DNA from 4 places in the Kitasatospora sp. NPDC056531 genome. Region 4 is predicted to be linked to each of the others. Evidence: riboswitches for the same ligand, from Rfam matches in the RefSeq annotation. Region 4 holds a riboswitch; each other region holds the start of a gene.

Region 1 (3,358 bases), on a different contig from region 4:
GGCGGGCTGCGGCTGACCCCGCTGCTCCTGCTGCCGGCCCTGGCGGGCGCCGCGCTGTGCCCGCCGGTGCTGCGCGAGCTGGCGCGGCGGCGCGCCGCCGGGGAGGGCGCGGTGCGGAAGGCGGGCCGGGACGACCGGGCCTCCTTCGTGAAGCTGTCGCTGGCCGTGGTGTGCCGCTCGATCGCCTTCGTCGGCCTGAGCACCTTCCTGTCCCTGTTCGCCACCCAGCGCCTCGGCGGCGGGACGGCGGCCGGCACCGCGGCGCTGGTGGTGCTGTACGCGGGCGGCGCGGTGGGTTCGGTGCTGGGCGGGGCGCTGGCGGACCGGTGGGGCCGGGTCGCGGTGGCGCGCTGGTCGTACCTGGTCGCGGCGGTGGCGGTGGCCGGGGTGCTGCTGGTGCCGGGCCCGGCGCTGTACCTGTTCGTGGCGCTGACCTCAGCGGGCCTGTACGTGCCGTTCTCGCTGCAGGTCACGCTCGGGCAGGACTACCTGCCCAGCCGGATCGGCACCGCGAGCGGGATCACCCTCGGGCTGACGGTCAGCATCGGCGGCCTGGCCAGCCCGCTGATCGGAGCCCTCGCGGACGCGACCTCCCTGCGGACGGCGCTGCTACCGCTGGTGGTGATGCCGGTGCTGAGCTGGGCGCTGTTCCGCAGCCTGCCGGAGCCTGCGGTGCCGGAGACGGAAGCGGCGACTGCCCGCACCCCGGACACACCGCCGGAGCGTCATCCCTGGTCCGGGCCGTGATCCGCAGCAGATCCCCACTGGTCTCCACTTGCTCGACCTGCACCGCGGCCGGCTGCGGCAGCAGGTCCCCCACCGTGACAACACACACAGCCAGCCTGCCACCGCCAACAAGCCGACACCACACGCCGGTTGAAGCGATCACCGACTACGAGAATCTTGTAAGAGCCGTTCACTGGACACGCCCTCGATCCGGGTTCGATCTTCTTCGTGAGGCATGAGATTGTCTGGTTGTGTCAGAGATGGTGAGTGGGTGGAGGCGGCCTTGGCCGAGGCTTCGTCTCCTTCGAGGTCGCAACGGGTTCGCGCCGGGAGTGACCTTGCTTCCTGCGCCGATGTTCCTGAGGCTGCGTAAGCGTTGATGGGTCTGCTGCTGGACGTCGAGGACACGGCGGGGACGGTGGCCGCCGTGAGGCTCGTCGCTCCCGCGGTTGCCGGGGCCGACGACGGCCAGGCGCGGCAATCGGTCTACGGATCTCCCGCCCGGCTGCCTGGGCCCACCCCCAGGGTCGGCCGGCTACGGCCTGCTGCAGCTCCAGCAGGTGGAAGGCCGGCTGCTGGTCGGCCACGGCGGCTCGATGCCCGGCTTTCTCGTCTCGCTCTTGTTCAGCTCGCAGGACGATGTGGTGGCCGTCACGCTCGCCAACACCACGGCCGGCCTCAACCTCGGCCGGCTGGCCCGCGACCTGATCGCGATCACCGCCGAGCATGAGCCGCGGGATCCCCGAGCCCTGGTGGCCCTTCGCCGACGCCGACCAGGAACTGCTGGCGCAGACCGGCCCCTGGTACTGGGGCGCCAGCGCGGTCGCGCTGCACCTGCGAGCCGGCCGTGTGCTGGAGCTCACAGCGCTGGGCGGTGCGGCCCGTACCTCACGGTTCCGGCCCGAGCCGGACGGGACCTGGACCGGGCTGGACGGCTACTGCGCGGGCGAGCCGCTGCGTGTGGTGCGCCGGGCCGACGGCGCGGTCGACCACCTGGACCGGGCCGGCTTCGTCCACACCCGCACCCCGTACGATCCGGCAGCCGAGGTGCCGGACGGCGTCGGCGCGCAGGGCTGGCGGGCGGGCTGACCACTGGTCAGGTCGACGCGCCAAAGGGCGGGCGCGCCGGCCCGGACCTGCGACCCGCACGGCGCGCCATCGGGCGGTGGCCGCCGCACTGGGTGCGGCGGCCCGCGCTGACACGCACTCATAGGGGCGTTGCCGAATCGTTATCAAGCGCTATTGCGGATCATTCGGACAATCCGGCCGGACCGTGACCCAGCTCACGAGGGCTTGTGCTATTGGCTCCGTGCCGTTTACGGTCCTTCTCGTTCGTCTCCGTACGAAACGAACCCCGCTCTCCGGAACGCCGAATCCTGCCGCCGGATCGGGCGGGCACGTGCATCCATGAAGCACCGCGGCAGGAGCGGGGGACCCACAGGTAAGTCGCCTCATCCGGACTGGTTCCGGCGGGGCTAGGGGTGAAGCCGCGTCTCTGTGCGGCCGGGCAACTCCAGCCCGAACCCGACAGCTCACCTCGCAGGCGTGTGAGAGGAATCGCTCTTCATGCTGCCCGTCAACGCTCGCCCCAGCCTGTTCGCTGTCGGTTCCGTCAAGCGCATCGTCGCGGCCGCCGTGGTCGTCGGCGTCGGCGCCGGCATCCCGGTGGTCGCCGCCACCGCCGCGAACGCCGCCCCCGTCAAGTCCGCCCCGGTCAAGTCCGCCCCGGTGCACTCGGCCCCGGCCGCCGCCCCGCAGGCGCCCGCCGGCTACACCGTCCAGAGCGGTGACTCCCTCACCAAGATCGCCACCGCGCACCACGTGCAGGGTGGCTGGCAGAAGCTCTACGACCTCAACAAGTCCGTGCTGACCAAGGGCCCGGGCAAGATCTACCCTGGCCAGCACCTGACCCTGGGCGGGGCCGCCCCGGCGCCTGCCGCGGCTCCGGCCAAGCCGGCCGCCGCCAGCCCGCTGGCCGCGACCCCGGCCGCTCCGGTCGCCAACACCCCGGCCGCGCTGCAGGCGCTCGCGGCCTCGATCGTCCCGGCGAACCAACTGGCCTCGTTCGACCAGATCATCAGCCACGAGAGCGGCTGGAACATCCACGCCACGAACCCGAGCTCGGGTGCCTACGGCCTGCCGCAGGCGCTGCCCGGCAACAAGATGGCCTCGGCCGGTTCCGACTGGCAGAACAACCCCGCCACCCAGCTCAAGTGGGCCCTGCAGTACATGAACACCGTCTACGGCAGCCCGAACGCCGCCTGGGCGTTCTGGCAGGTGCACAACGCGTACTGATCGGACCTGATCGGCCTCTTCGAACCGATGGGTCCGAGCGAGTACCGCCCGTCGGCCGGATGTACGGCGGCTGACGGGCTGCCGAGCGGCCACCTGACCGGCCCGGTTCACGTCGCGGTGCGTGAGCCGGGCCGTCGGCGTACCCGGGGTCCGGACGGGACCGCGGCGCGGTCTGACCCCTCCACGCGGTGCGCCCGGCGGGAGGGCGGGTGCACCGAGCGGGCTTGGCAGGCGAGTCGGTGTGGTTCCTGGCGGGATGCATCCCGGGTCCCGCGACCCGACGGGGCGCCCGGAGAACGCGCGTCGCCGGTGCGAAGGCCGAGCGTCAGGAGCTTGC
Region 2 (3,358 bases), on a different contig from region 4:
CGGCGCCGAGCAGCAGGCCGATCGCGCCGGTGAGCCAGACGGCGGGGGACAGGCCCTCCCCTGCGGCGGTGAGCGCGTAGGTGATCGCGCCGAGGGCGAGTGCGGCGAGCAGTGCGCCGGGCACGTCGAAGCGGCCGGAGGCGGACTCGTCGCGGCTCTCCGGGACGTAGCGGGAGGTGACCGCGATCACGGCGGCGGCCAGCGGCAGGTTCAGCAGGAAGATCCAGCGCCAGCCGGGGCCGTCCACCAGCCAGCCGCCGAGGAAGGGGCCGATGGCCGCGGACACCCCGCCGAGGCCGGACCACAGGCCCACCGCCGCCGAGCGGTCGTCAGGATGGAAGACGGCCTGGAGCATGGCGAGCGAGCCAGGGGTGAGCAGCGCCCCGCCGATGCCCTGGACGGCGCGGGCGGCGATCAGCACGTTGATGTTCGGGGCGAGGGCGCAGGCCGCGGAGGCGGCGGCGAACCAGACCACGCCGATCAGGAAGACCTTGCGCCTTCCGTACCGGTCGCCGAGCGCGCCGCCGAGCAGGATCAGGCCCGCCAGGGTGAGCAGATAGGCGTTCAGCGTCCATTGCAGGGACGCCAGGGAGGCACCGAGGTCGGCGCCGATCCGGGGCAGGGCGACGTTCACCACGGTGCCGTCGAGCAGCGCCATGCTGGAACCGAGCACCGTTGCCAGGAGAACCCAGCGGCCCTGCGCGGTGCTCAGGCGCAGGGTGCCGGCCGTTGAGGTGGCCACGGCCTGATCCTGCGCCCGGCGGGGTGCACGTGACAAGGGTCACCGGGACGGTGTGTCCGGGGTGGTCGGTGCGTGAGCGGACGGTCACTCTGGGCCGCCGAGGTCGGCGAAGGGTCGTGGATCAGTGGCGCCGAGTGAATGGATTGTGTACGCACTGTGCTGCGGGTCATGCGGAGGGTCACCGCGCCCCGGAGGGTTGTCGCCGGTTCAAGAGATCGACATTGCTTCACCCGAACGGATGGGTTTTAGTTCAGCGACTACCTGGCCAGCCCGGGTGGACCCACCGGGTGGAACGCCGAGTCCTGCCGCTGTCCGGTGGTTCGAACTGAGCTCTGCACGGCAGGAGCGGGGGACCCACAGGTAAGTCGCCGGACCGGAGGTCCGCGCTGTTCAGCGCGAACGTCCAGGACCGGCTTGGGGTGAAGCCGCGCATGCGGCCGGGCAGCTCCAGCCCGAACCCGACAGCTCACCTCGCAGGCGTCGGAGAGGAATCCCATGCCTGCTCAGGCTCGTCGTATCGCCCTGCCCCGCGCCGCCCGCATCGGCATCGCCACCGCCGTCACCGGTGTCTCCTTCGCCCTGCCGCTCGTGACCACGATGAGCGCCCAGGCCCACAACGCCCCGGCCGCCTCGGTCGTGCAGCACGCCGCCGCCGTCGACGCCGAGTCGGCGGCCCCGGCCGCCGCCCACGAGGGCTACCGCGTCGTCGGCGGCGACAGCCTGTCCAAGATCGCTGACGCCAGGAACGTCGAGGGCGGCTGGCCCGCGTTGTACGAGCAGAACCGCTCGGTGGTCGGTGCCGACCCGAACCTGATCTTCCCGGGTCAGTGGCTGTCGCTCGCGGCCCACGCCGATGCCGCCGCCCAGTCGGCTGCTCCGGCCCAGCTGGCCGCTCCGGCCGAGCCCGCGGCCCCGGCCGAGCCCGCGGCCCCGGCCGAGCCCGCGGCCCCGGCCGAGCCGGCCGCTCCGGTCACCCAGAGCGCCGCAGCTGCCGCAGGCGCTCAGGTGCAGGTTCAGACCGAGGCCGCCAAGCCGGGCGCCCAGGTCCAGACCCGGATTCAGAACGCCGCTCCGGCTAAGGCCGTCGCTGCCGCCCCGGCTAAGGCCGTCACCGCCGCTCCGGCTAAGGCCGTCGCTGCCGCCCCGGCTAAGGCCGTCACCGCCGCTCCGGCTAAGGCCGTCGCTGCCGCCCCGGTCGCCGCCACCTTCGGCTACGTCGCCCCGCTGGCCAACCCGGTGCTGGGCGAGGCCTACGGCGTGGCCGGCTCGATGTGGGCCTCCGGCCACCACACCGGCCAGGACTTCGTCGCCTCCACCGGCACCCCGGTGCGCGCGGTCGCCAACGGTGTCGTGGTGAAGGCCGGCAACGGCGGTGCCTACGGCAACGAGGTCGAGATCAAGCTCGCCGACGGCAAGTACGCCCAGTACGCGCACCTCTCCGTGATCGGTGTGAAGATCGGTCAGACCGTCACCGTCGGCCAGCGGCTCGGCCTCTCCGGCGCCACCGGCAACGTGACCGGCCCGCACCTGCACTTCGAGATCCGCACCGGGTCGGAGTACGGCTCGGACATCAACCCGGTCACCTACCTGCGGGCGCACGGCGTCGCGCTCTGACGCTGCGCAGACCCTGTTCGGACCCCGCGCTGACCGCGGGTTTCAGGAACCACCGCTGGTGCGGGGCGAATCGACCGCCCGGGATGGTCATGTCGGGTGACCGCTCGACCGGGTGATCGCCGCACTGGTGGACATGGGCGCGGGACACGCCCAAGGCCGGCCCGGCTTCGCGAGGACCCCTCGTGGAGCCGGGCCGGCCGTTGCCGTTCGCGGCTCCGGATGAGTTCGAGTGGTCGAACTGGGCGTCAACTCCTGCTGGCTTTGGCGAGATTCGTCGTCTTTTGGGCGCGGCCCCGGTCGCGCGATGCTGTCGGGCAGTCGGCGCCCGGCCTTGCTCCGCTTGCGTGAGGGTCTGGACGGGCGAGGAGGCCGTATGGCGGTCGGGAGCGGGGACGCGGTCGGGGAACGGGCCGACGCGGGCGGGGTCGACCGGTTGAAGGCGGGCTCGGTCGGCCTGGTGGGCGTGGTGTTCATGGCGGTCGCCACGGAGGCCCCGATCACCGCGATGACCGGGAACCTGCCGATCGTCGTCGGGCAGGGCAACGGGGCCGGTCGCCCGCCGCGTACATCGTGGCGACCGTGGCGCTCACGGTGATCTCGGTCGGGTACGTGGCGATGGCCCGCCACATCACGGCCGCCGGGGCGTTCTACGGGTACATCTCGCACGGGCTGGGCCGGGTCGCCGGGATGGCCTCGGGGCTGTTCGCGGTCATGGCGTACATCGTCCTCGAGGCCTCGATCATCGGCTTCTTCGCGTACTCGCTGCGCGGGCTGGTCCGTTCGCAGCTGGGGTGGACCTCGGCTGGGGTTGGTACGCGCTGTTCGGGGTGGCCGTGATCGGGGTGATGGCCTGGTTCGACCTGCACCTGACGGCGAAGGTTCTCGGGGTGGCGCTGGTGCTGGAGATCGGGGTGCCAGGCGCGGTCTCGCTGGCCGTACTGGCCTCCGGCGGCGGGCCGGACGGGATCGTGGGTGAGGCGGTGCACCCACTGAACGCGCTGA
Region 3 (3,358 bases), on a different contig from region 4:
ATCAGCAGGTCGCCGGGCTGAGCCTGGGAGATGTCCGAGCCGATCCGGGTGCCGGCGCCGGCCTGCTCCTGCGAGGTGCGCGGCAGCGACACGCCGACCTGGTTGAACGCCCAGACCATCAGGCCGGAGCAGTCGAAGGAGCCCGGGCCGGTGGCGCCCCAGACGTACGGGCTGCCGACCTTGCTCGCTGCGGCGGCCAGCGCGGCGGCACCGTGCGAGCTGCCGGGGGCGGCCGGCTTGGCGACCGGCGAGGAGGAGGTGGCGGAACCCGAGGAGCCCGAACCCGAGCCGATGTCGGTGCGGCTGCTGTCGCGCGAGGCGCGGTCGGCGGCGGCCTGCTGCTGGGCGGCCTTCGCGGCGGCGTCGGCCTGGGCCTTGGCGTCGGCCGCGGCCTTCTCCTCGGCCTGACGGATCGCCTGGCGCTCCTGCTCGGTCAGGGTGTTGAGCAGGTCCTGCGCGGCCTTCAGCTTGTTCTGGACCTCCTCCTTGGAGGTCTTCAGCTGCTGGGTGGTGGACTCCAGCTCGGCGAGCTTGCCCTGGGCCTCGGTGCGGTCCTGGTCGAGCTTGCGCTGCTCCTCCTGGAGCTGCTTCAGCTGGTTCTTCTGGGTGTCACCGGCCTGGTTGAGCGCACCGGCCTGGTTGAGGAAGTTGTCCGGGCTGGAGGAGAGCATCAGCTGGACGGTCGGGGATATGCCGCCGTTGCGGTACTGCTCCCCGGCGATCTCGGCGAGCCCGCCCTGCATGTCGGTCACCTGGGCCTGCTGCCGGGCCACCTGGTCCTGCAGGCCGGAGACCTGCTTCTCCAGGGCCTGCTGCTTCTCCTGGGCGGCGTTGTACTTCTCGGTCGCCTGCTCGGCCTGCTCGTTGAGCTGGTCGACCTGCTCCTTGACCTGGTCCTTGGTCGGCTGCGGGTCGGCGTGCGCGCCGGACTGCGCGGAGAGGGCAACGGCTGCCGCGGCGACACCGGTCAGGATCGAGACACGGGCGCGGCTGGCGGGCTTGGGACGACGATGGGACGCCACGAAGGCGGACTCCTTCTTCCTACGGCCGCCTACCGGGTGAGCTGACGGGTTCGGGCCGGAAGCATGCCCTACGACGCCTCACGACCGTTCCAGCGGCCGACCTGGCGTCGATTCACCCCGGAGGAACGTGGTTCCCCGGCTCCGCTCCGCAGCGCCCCCGACCACTGGGCTCCCCTGTCGGACAGTCGCTTCGACCTGCCCCGCTGTTTCGCGAACTCGACGGTAACCACCGCCGCCACCCAGGCTGGGTGATCGACAGTGCGGTGGTTCGGGGCACGACCCTAGTAACTGAACCGTGATCCGTTCAAATCCTTGTCAGAAAAAAGACGAAAGATTGCCCGTGTTCTTTTGTGAAAATGACCGATGGTGATCGCCACCGCACGGAAAGCTGATCGGATCTCACCGGCCGACCGCGGAACGGGCAAACCCGAAGCGCCACCCCCGATAGGAGGGTGGCGCGGATCACAGGGCCGGAACCCGGACTTCCCGGCGTGTCGGGGCGTCAGACCCGGCGGATCGTGTTGATCGGCATCGCGTCGGCCTTCATCACCTTCACCACGTCACCGGTGTGCGGCGCGTGGACCACCATGCCGTTGCCGATGTACATCCCGACGTGGTGCCGGTCGCTGCCGTAGATCACCAGGTCGCCCGGCTGGGCCTGGTCCAGCGACGGCACCGCGGTACCGACGTTGCCCTGCTCCTGCGAGGTGCGCGGCAGCGAGACGCCGGCCTGGGAGTACGACCAGACCATCAGGCCCGAGCAGTCGAAGGTGCTCGACCCGGTGGCGCCCCAGACGTACGGCGAGCCCTGCTTGCTCATCGCCTTGGCGACGGCCACGGCCGCGTAGCCGCTGGCCGGCGGCAGGCTGCTGAGGTCGACCCGGGCGCTGCCGCGCGAGGCGCGGTCGTCCTGCTGCTGCTGGGCCTTCAGCGCGGCGCGGTCGGCGGCGCTGAGCGAGTTCAGCAGGTCCTGGGCGGCCTTCAGCTTCTGGTTGACGTCCGACTTGGCCTGGTTCAGGTCCTTGGTGGTGGAGTCCAGCGAGGACAGGACGGCGGCGGCCTCGGCCTTCTCCTGGTCCAGCCGGCGCTGCTGGTCGAGCAGGCCCTTGAGCGCCTCGGTCTGGCTGGCACTGGCCTGCTGGACGCTGGAGGCCTTCTCCAGGTAGCCGGACGGGTCGGAGGAGAGCATCAGCTGGACGGACGGGTCGATGCCGCCGGTGCGGTACTGGTCGCCCGCCACCTCGGCCAGGCCCGCCTGCAGCTGGGTCATCTGGTCCTGGCTGCGGGCCACCTGGTCCTGCAGCTGGTCGGCCTGCTTGCGGAGCTGGTCGGCCCGCTCCTTGGCGCCGTTGTACTTCTCCGCCGCCTGCTCCTGCTCCTGCTGGAGCTGGTCGATCTGCGCCTTGACGTCGGCCTTGTTCGGCTGCGGCGCCGCGTGCGCGGCCACCTGGGCGGAGAGGGCGACCGCGGTCGCAGCGGCAGCAGTGAGCACGGAGACCCGCGCGCGGCTCGGCTGCTTGGGACGGCGGTGGGAGGCCAAGGGACCGGCTCCTTCTTCCATCGGACTCACCTGATCGGATGAGATTCCGGAAAATAGGTTTGACGCCAGACCCTAGTGAAGATCTATCCGTTTTGCCACTCCCCCGAAGGCGTGAACTCCGGTCCCCACGCTGACTTCACGGGATCCGCACACCCTCGCAAAACGGACACTGACCGGGCTTCACGCCGTCCGGCCCGAGGTCAGGGCCGGGCCAGCCGGTTCAGCAGCAGCACCGAGGCCACCGGGCGCGCGCCCGCCTTCCGCACGCCCTCCGCGACCTCCCGGTCGGTGGACACCACCACCACCGGACGGCCCTGCGGCTCGGCGCGCACCAGACGACGGATCAGCTCGTCCGCGGTCTCCCCGGTCCGACTGAACCGTACCCGAACCCCGCGCGGTGGCGCCATGATCACCGGAACGTCCAGGTCCTGCCCGTCGAACACACAGGTGACCTCCGCCTGGGTGCGCTGGGCCAGCATCGCCAACCCGCCCAGCAGCCGGATCCGCTGCTGCTCCAACGGCAGCGTCGGATAGCCGGTCTTGGTCACGTTGTAGCCGTCCACCACCAGGTGCACCTGCGGGATCGCCAGCAGCTGGTCCAGCAGCGCCGGATCGTCCTCGGCCAGGCCGCGCCGGGCCACGTCGTGCGGCGAGGCCGCCCCCGGCACCACCGCCTCCACCAGGTCCGCCGGGCGGATCTGGGAGACCGGCAGCGCCAGCTCCCGCTGCAGTCCCTGCGCCGACTGCAGCACGGTGTCCAGCAGCAGCCGCAGCCGCATGTCCTCGACGCCTCGCC
Region 4 (3,358 bases):
AGCGGGTAGGCGGCGACCAGCTCGGCGTAGTACTCGATGAGCTCGGCGGCCGAGAGGGCCTTGCCCTCGAACTGGTAGGCGCCGTCCTGGTAGAACTCGGAGGAGGCGACGTCCAGGGCCAGCGCGACGTCACGGCCGGGCACGTAGCCGGCCTTCTGGATCGCCTCCATGATGAGGTCCAGGGCCTCGCGGTTGCTGTCCAGGTTCGGCGCGAAGCCGCCCTCGTCGCCGAGGCCGGTGGACAGGCCGCGCTCCTTCAGCACGCCCTTGAGGGTGTGGTAGACCTCGACGCCCCAGCGGACGGCCTCGGAGAAGGACTCCGCGCCGATCGGGGCGATCATGAACTCCTGGATGTCGACGTTGGAGTCCGCGTGCGAGCCGCCGTTGAGGATGTTCATCATCGGGACCGGCAGGACGTGCGCGTTCGGGCCGCCCAGGTAGCGGAACAGCGGCAGGTCGCTGGCCTCGGAGGCGGCGTGCGCGACGGCCAGCGAGACGCCCAGGATGGCGTTGGCGCCGAGCGAGGACTTGTCGGGGGTGGCGTCCAGGTCGAGCATGGCCTGGTCGATCAGGCGCTGCTCGGTGGCGTCGTAGCCGACGAGCTCCGGGCCGATCTGCTCGATGACGGCCAGGACGGCCTTCTCGACGCCCTTGCCGAAGTAGCGGTTCTTGTCACCGTCGCGCAGCTCCAGCGCCTCGAAGGCGCCGGTCGAGGCACCCGAGGGGACAGCGGCACGACCGGTGCTGCCGTCGTCGAGGCCGACCTCGACCTCGACCGTGGGGTTGCCGCGCGAGTCGAGGATCTCACGGGCTACGACGACATCGATGGACGGCACGAGGCATCTCCTTGCGGAAGCAGGGTCCGGCTGACGGTGGTGCTGTCGGCGGGACGATTGCGGAGTCGTTACGACCAGAGCCTAACCGCCCGAGCTCCCGGGGCCACGTTGGCCTCGGTTCCGTCTCAGCGTGTGGCCCTACTACCCACCGGTAGTTCACCTGCTTGTCCCAGCTTGTCCCCCCGGCGCGGACGAATGCGGACGAAGGGGGCCGGGTGCGGCCCCCTTCGTCCCCGGGGTGCTGTTCGAGGTCCTACGGACCGTCTCGGTCGAGGCCCTACGGGCCGGTTCAGCCGAGGTGCAGGACCTGGCCGGGCATGATCAGGTTCGGGTCGCCGCCGACCGTGCCGCGGTTGCCGTCGTACAGCGCCTGCCAGCCGCCGGACACGCTCTGGGCGGCGGCGATGCTCGACAGGGTGTCACCGGAGTGGACGGTGTAGTCGTGACCGGCCGGGGCGGCCTGGGCCGGCTGGGCGGCGCGCGGGGCGGCGTGCTTCGGAACGTACTGCTGGACCGGCTGCTCCGCGGGCTTCTCGGCCTGCTTCGGGGCGGCGTGCTTCGGAGCGTACGACTGGGCGGGCTTCGCGTCCGCCTTGGGGGCCTGCTGCTCCGGGGCCTGCTGCTTGGGCGTCTGCTGCTTGGGCGTCTGCTGCTGGGGGGCGGACTGCGGCTTGGCGTCCGAGGAGGTGTCGACCGCGGCCGGGGCGCCGCCCTTGCTCAGGCCCGCCTTGACGGAGCAGACCGGCCAGGCGCCCGGGCCCTGGGAGGCCAGCACCTTCTCGGCGACCGATATCTGCTGGCCCTTGCTGGCCTGGTTGGCCTGCGGCGCGTAGGCGGTGCCGCCGTACGCCTTCCAGGTGCTGGAGGTGAACTGCAGGCCGCCGTAGAAGCCGTTGCCGGTGTTGATGCTCCAGTCGCCGCCGCTCTCGCACTGGGCGACGGAGTCCCAGGCGGAGGCCGGGGCGGCGGAGGCGCCGGTGGCGGCGAGGAGCGGCATCGCGAGTCCGACGCCGGCCACACCGGCGACGGCGATGGCCTTCTCGGCCTGGGTGCGACGACGGTGACGGCCAGTTCCAACGAACAGCATGAAGGGTCCCTCTCCGCACGCCTGCGAGGTGAGCTGTCGGGTTCGGACCGGGAGGTGGCCCGGCCGCCGTGCGCGGAGACGTTCCGCTCGGGCGGCTTCACCCCAAGCCGTGGAGGACGGCAACAAACCTGGTTCCCCCGCCCCTGCCCAAGGGTCTGGTCGGTTTCCCGTGGCGCGGCGGGCAGGATTCGGCGTTCCGCGCACGAGGTCCGCAGCTGCGAACTCCAGGGAGACTAGACAGATCCTCAGACCAATCACAAGCTCATATCGCCGACATCACACAGGAATTACGGCATGTGATCAATCGCCTACCAACTGCGCCTGTTTGTCCGGATTGATGGGTGTTCACCCCGCTGTCAGGAGGGCATCAACGGCGTCCCGTCAGCGTGTCGAAGCCTCAGGAAGGGCATGCGGAGACCGGATCTCGGGACTGAATTCGACCGGAAGTTCGCGCAATCCACGCATGATCAGGCCACCCCGCCAGCGGAGATTCTCCGGGCTTTCGGCCAGTCGCAGATCGGGCAGCCGGGAAAGCAGCGTGGCCAGCGCGGCGCGTCCTTCGAGCCGGGCCAGCGGGGCGCCGATGCAGTAGTGGATGCCGTGCCCGAACCCCAGGTGGGGATTGTCGACCCGGGTCAGGTCGAGGGTGTTCTCGTCCGCGAACCGGGCCGGGTCGCGGTTCGCCGCCGCCAGCACCACCAGCACCGGATCGCCCACCGGGATGTCCACCCCGCCGATGGTCAGCGGCCTGGTCGCGAACCGCCAGGTCGCCAGCTCCACCGGCCCGTCGTAGCGCAGGAGTTCCTCGATCCCGGTCTCCAGCAGCGCGGTCTCCCCGCGCACCACCGACTCCTGCAGCAGCACCCGCTGCCCCGGGTTGCGCAGCAGCGCGTACGTCCCGTTGCCGATCAGGTTGACGGTCGTTTCGAAACCGGCGAACAGCAGGATGAAGGCCATCGCGGCCGCCTCGTTCTCGGTCAGGTGCTCGCCGTGGTCACTGGCCCTGATCAGACCGGAGATCAGGTCGTCACCGAGGTCGGCCCGCTTGCGGTGGATCAGCTCCAGCAGGTACGCCCGCATCCGCTTCACCGCCCGTCCCACGCCGCCGCGTTGGCTCCCGCCGTGGCCCGGCTTTGTGTGTCGCAGCATCATGCCGGCCCAGTCGCGGAAGTCGTCCTGGTCCTCCGCCGGCACGCCCAGCATGTCGCAGATCGCGTAGATGGGGAGCGGGAAGGCGAACTCGTGGATCAGGTCCGCCGAACCGCGCTGCGCGAAGCCGTCGATCAGCCGGTCGGTGAGCTGCTGCACCCGCGGCTCGAACTCGGCCACCCGGCGCGGCGTGAACGCCTTGGACACCAGCCGGCGCAGCCGGGTGTGGTCCGGCGGGTCGATGTTCAGCAGGTGGGTCATCAGGTCCGCCTGCCGCTCCCCCGGG

Evidence for each region. Region 4 has a riboswitch for cyclic di-AMP ahead of ACFQ87_RS20085 (transglycosylase family protein). Riboswitches for the same ligand answer to the same signal wherever they lie in the genome.
Region 1: another riboswitch for cyclic di-AMP. It lies ahead of ACFQ87_RS43815 (LysM peptidoglycan-binding domain-containing protein); the one in region 4 lies ahead of ACFQ87_RS20085 (transglycosylase family protein).
Region 2: another riboswitch for cyclic di-AMP. It lies ahead of ACFQ87_RS27455 (peptidoglycan DD-metalloendopeptidase family protein); the one in region 4 lies ahead of ACFQ87_RS20085 (transglycosylase family protein).
Region 3: another riboswitch for cyclic di-AMP. It lies ahead of ACFQ87_RS04820 (NlpC/P60 family protein); the one in region 4 lies ahead of ACFQ87_RS20085 (transglycosylase family protein).

The regions. Positions count from the first base shown of each region.
Region 1 covers NZ_JBHTTU010000190.1:1,285-4,642, reverse strand. Annotated here, with positions in the region: gene ACFQ87_RS43830 (MFS transporter) at 1-747, shown strand, start outside; gene ACFQ87_RS43825 (hypothetical protein) at 1,453-1,815, shown strand; cyclic di-AMP (ydaO/yuaA leader) riboswitch at 2,084-2,285, shown strand; gene ACFQ87_RS43820 (hypothetical protein) at 2,259-2,444, opposite strand; gene ACFQ87_RS43815 (LysM peptidoglycan-binding domain-containing protein) at 2,362-3,021, shown strand.
Region 2 covers NZ_JBHTTU010000038.1:37,253-40,610, forward strand. Annotated here, with positions in the region: gene ACFQ87_RS27450 (MFS transporter) at 1-658, opposite strand, end outside; cyclic di-AMP (ydaO/yuaA leader) riboswitch at 1,061-1,235, shown strand; gene ACFQ87_RS27455 (peptidoglycan DD-metalloendopeptidase family protein) at 1,238-2,356, shown strand; gene ACFQ87_RS27460 (hypothetical protein) at 2,730-2,951, shown strand; gene ACFQ87_RS27465 (hypothetical protein) at 2,936-3,193, shown strand; gene ACFQ87_RS27470 (APC family permease) at 3,148-3,358, shown strand, end outside.
Region 3 covers NZ_JBHTTU010000003.1:5,451-8,808, forward strand. Annotated here, with positions in the region: gene ACFQ87_RS04820 (NlpC/P60 family protein) at 1-1,022, opposite strand, end outside; cyclic di-AMP (ydaO/yuaA leader) riboswitch at 1,033-1,186, opposite strand; gene ACFQ87_RS04825 (NlpC/P60 family protein) at 1,525-2,562, opposite strand; gene ACFQ87_RS04830 (NYN domain-containing protein) at 2,763-3,358, opposite strand, start outside.
Region 4 covers NZ_JBHTTU010000022.1:15,120-18,477, reverse strand. Annotated here, with positions in the region: gene eno (phosphopyruvate hydratase) at 1-836, opposite strand, end outside; gene ACFQ87_RS20085 (transglycosylase family protein) at 1,126-1,923, opposite strand; cyclic di-AMP (ydaO/yuaA leader) riboswitch at 1,928-2,094, opposite strand; gene ACFQ87_RS20080 (cytochrome P450) at 2,305-3,358, opposite strand, start outside.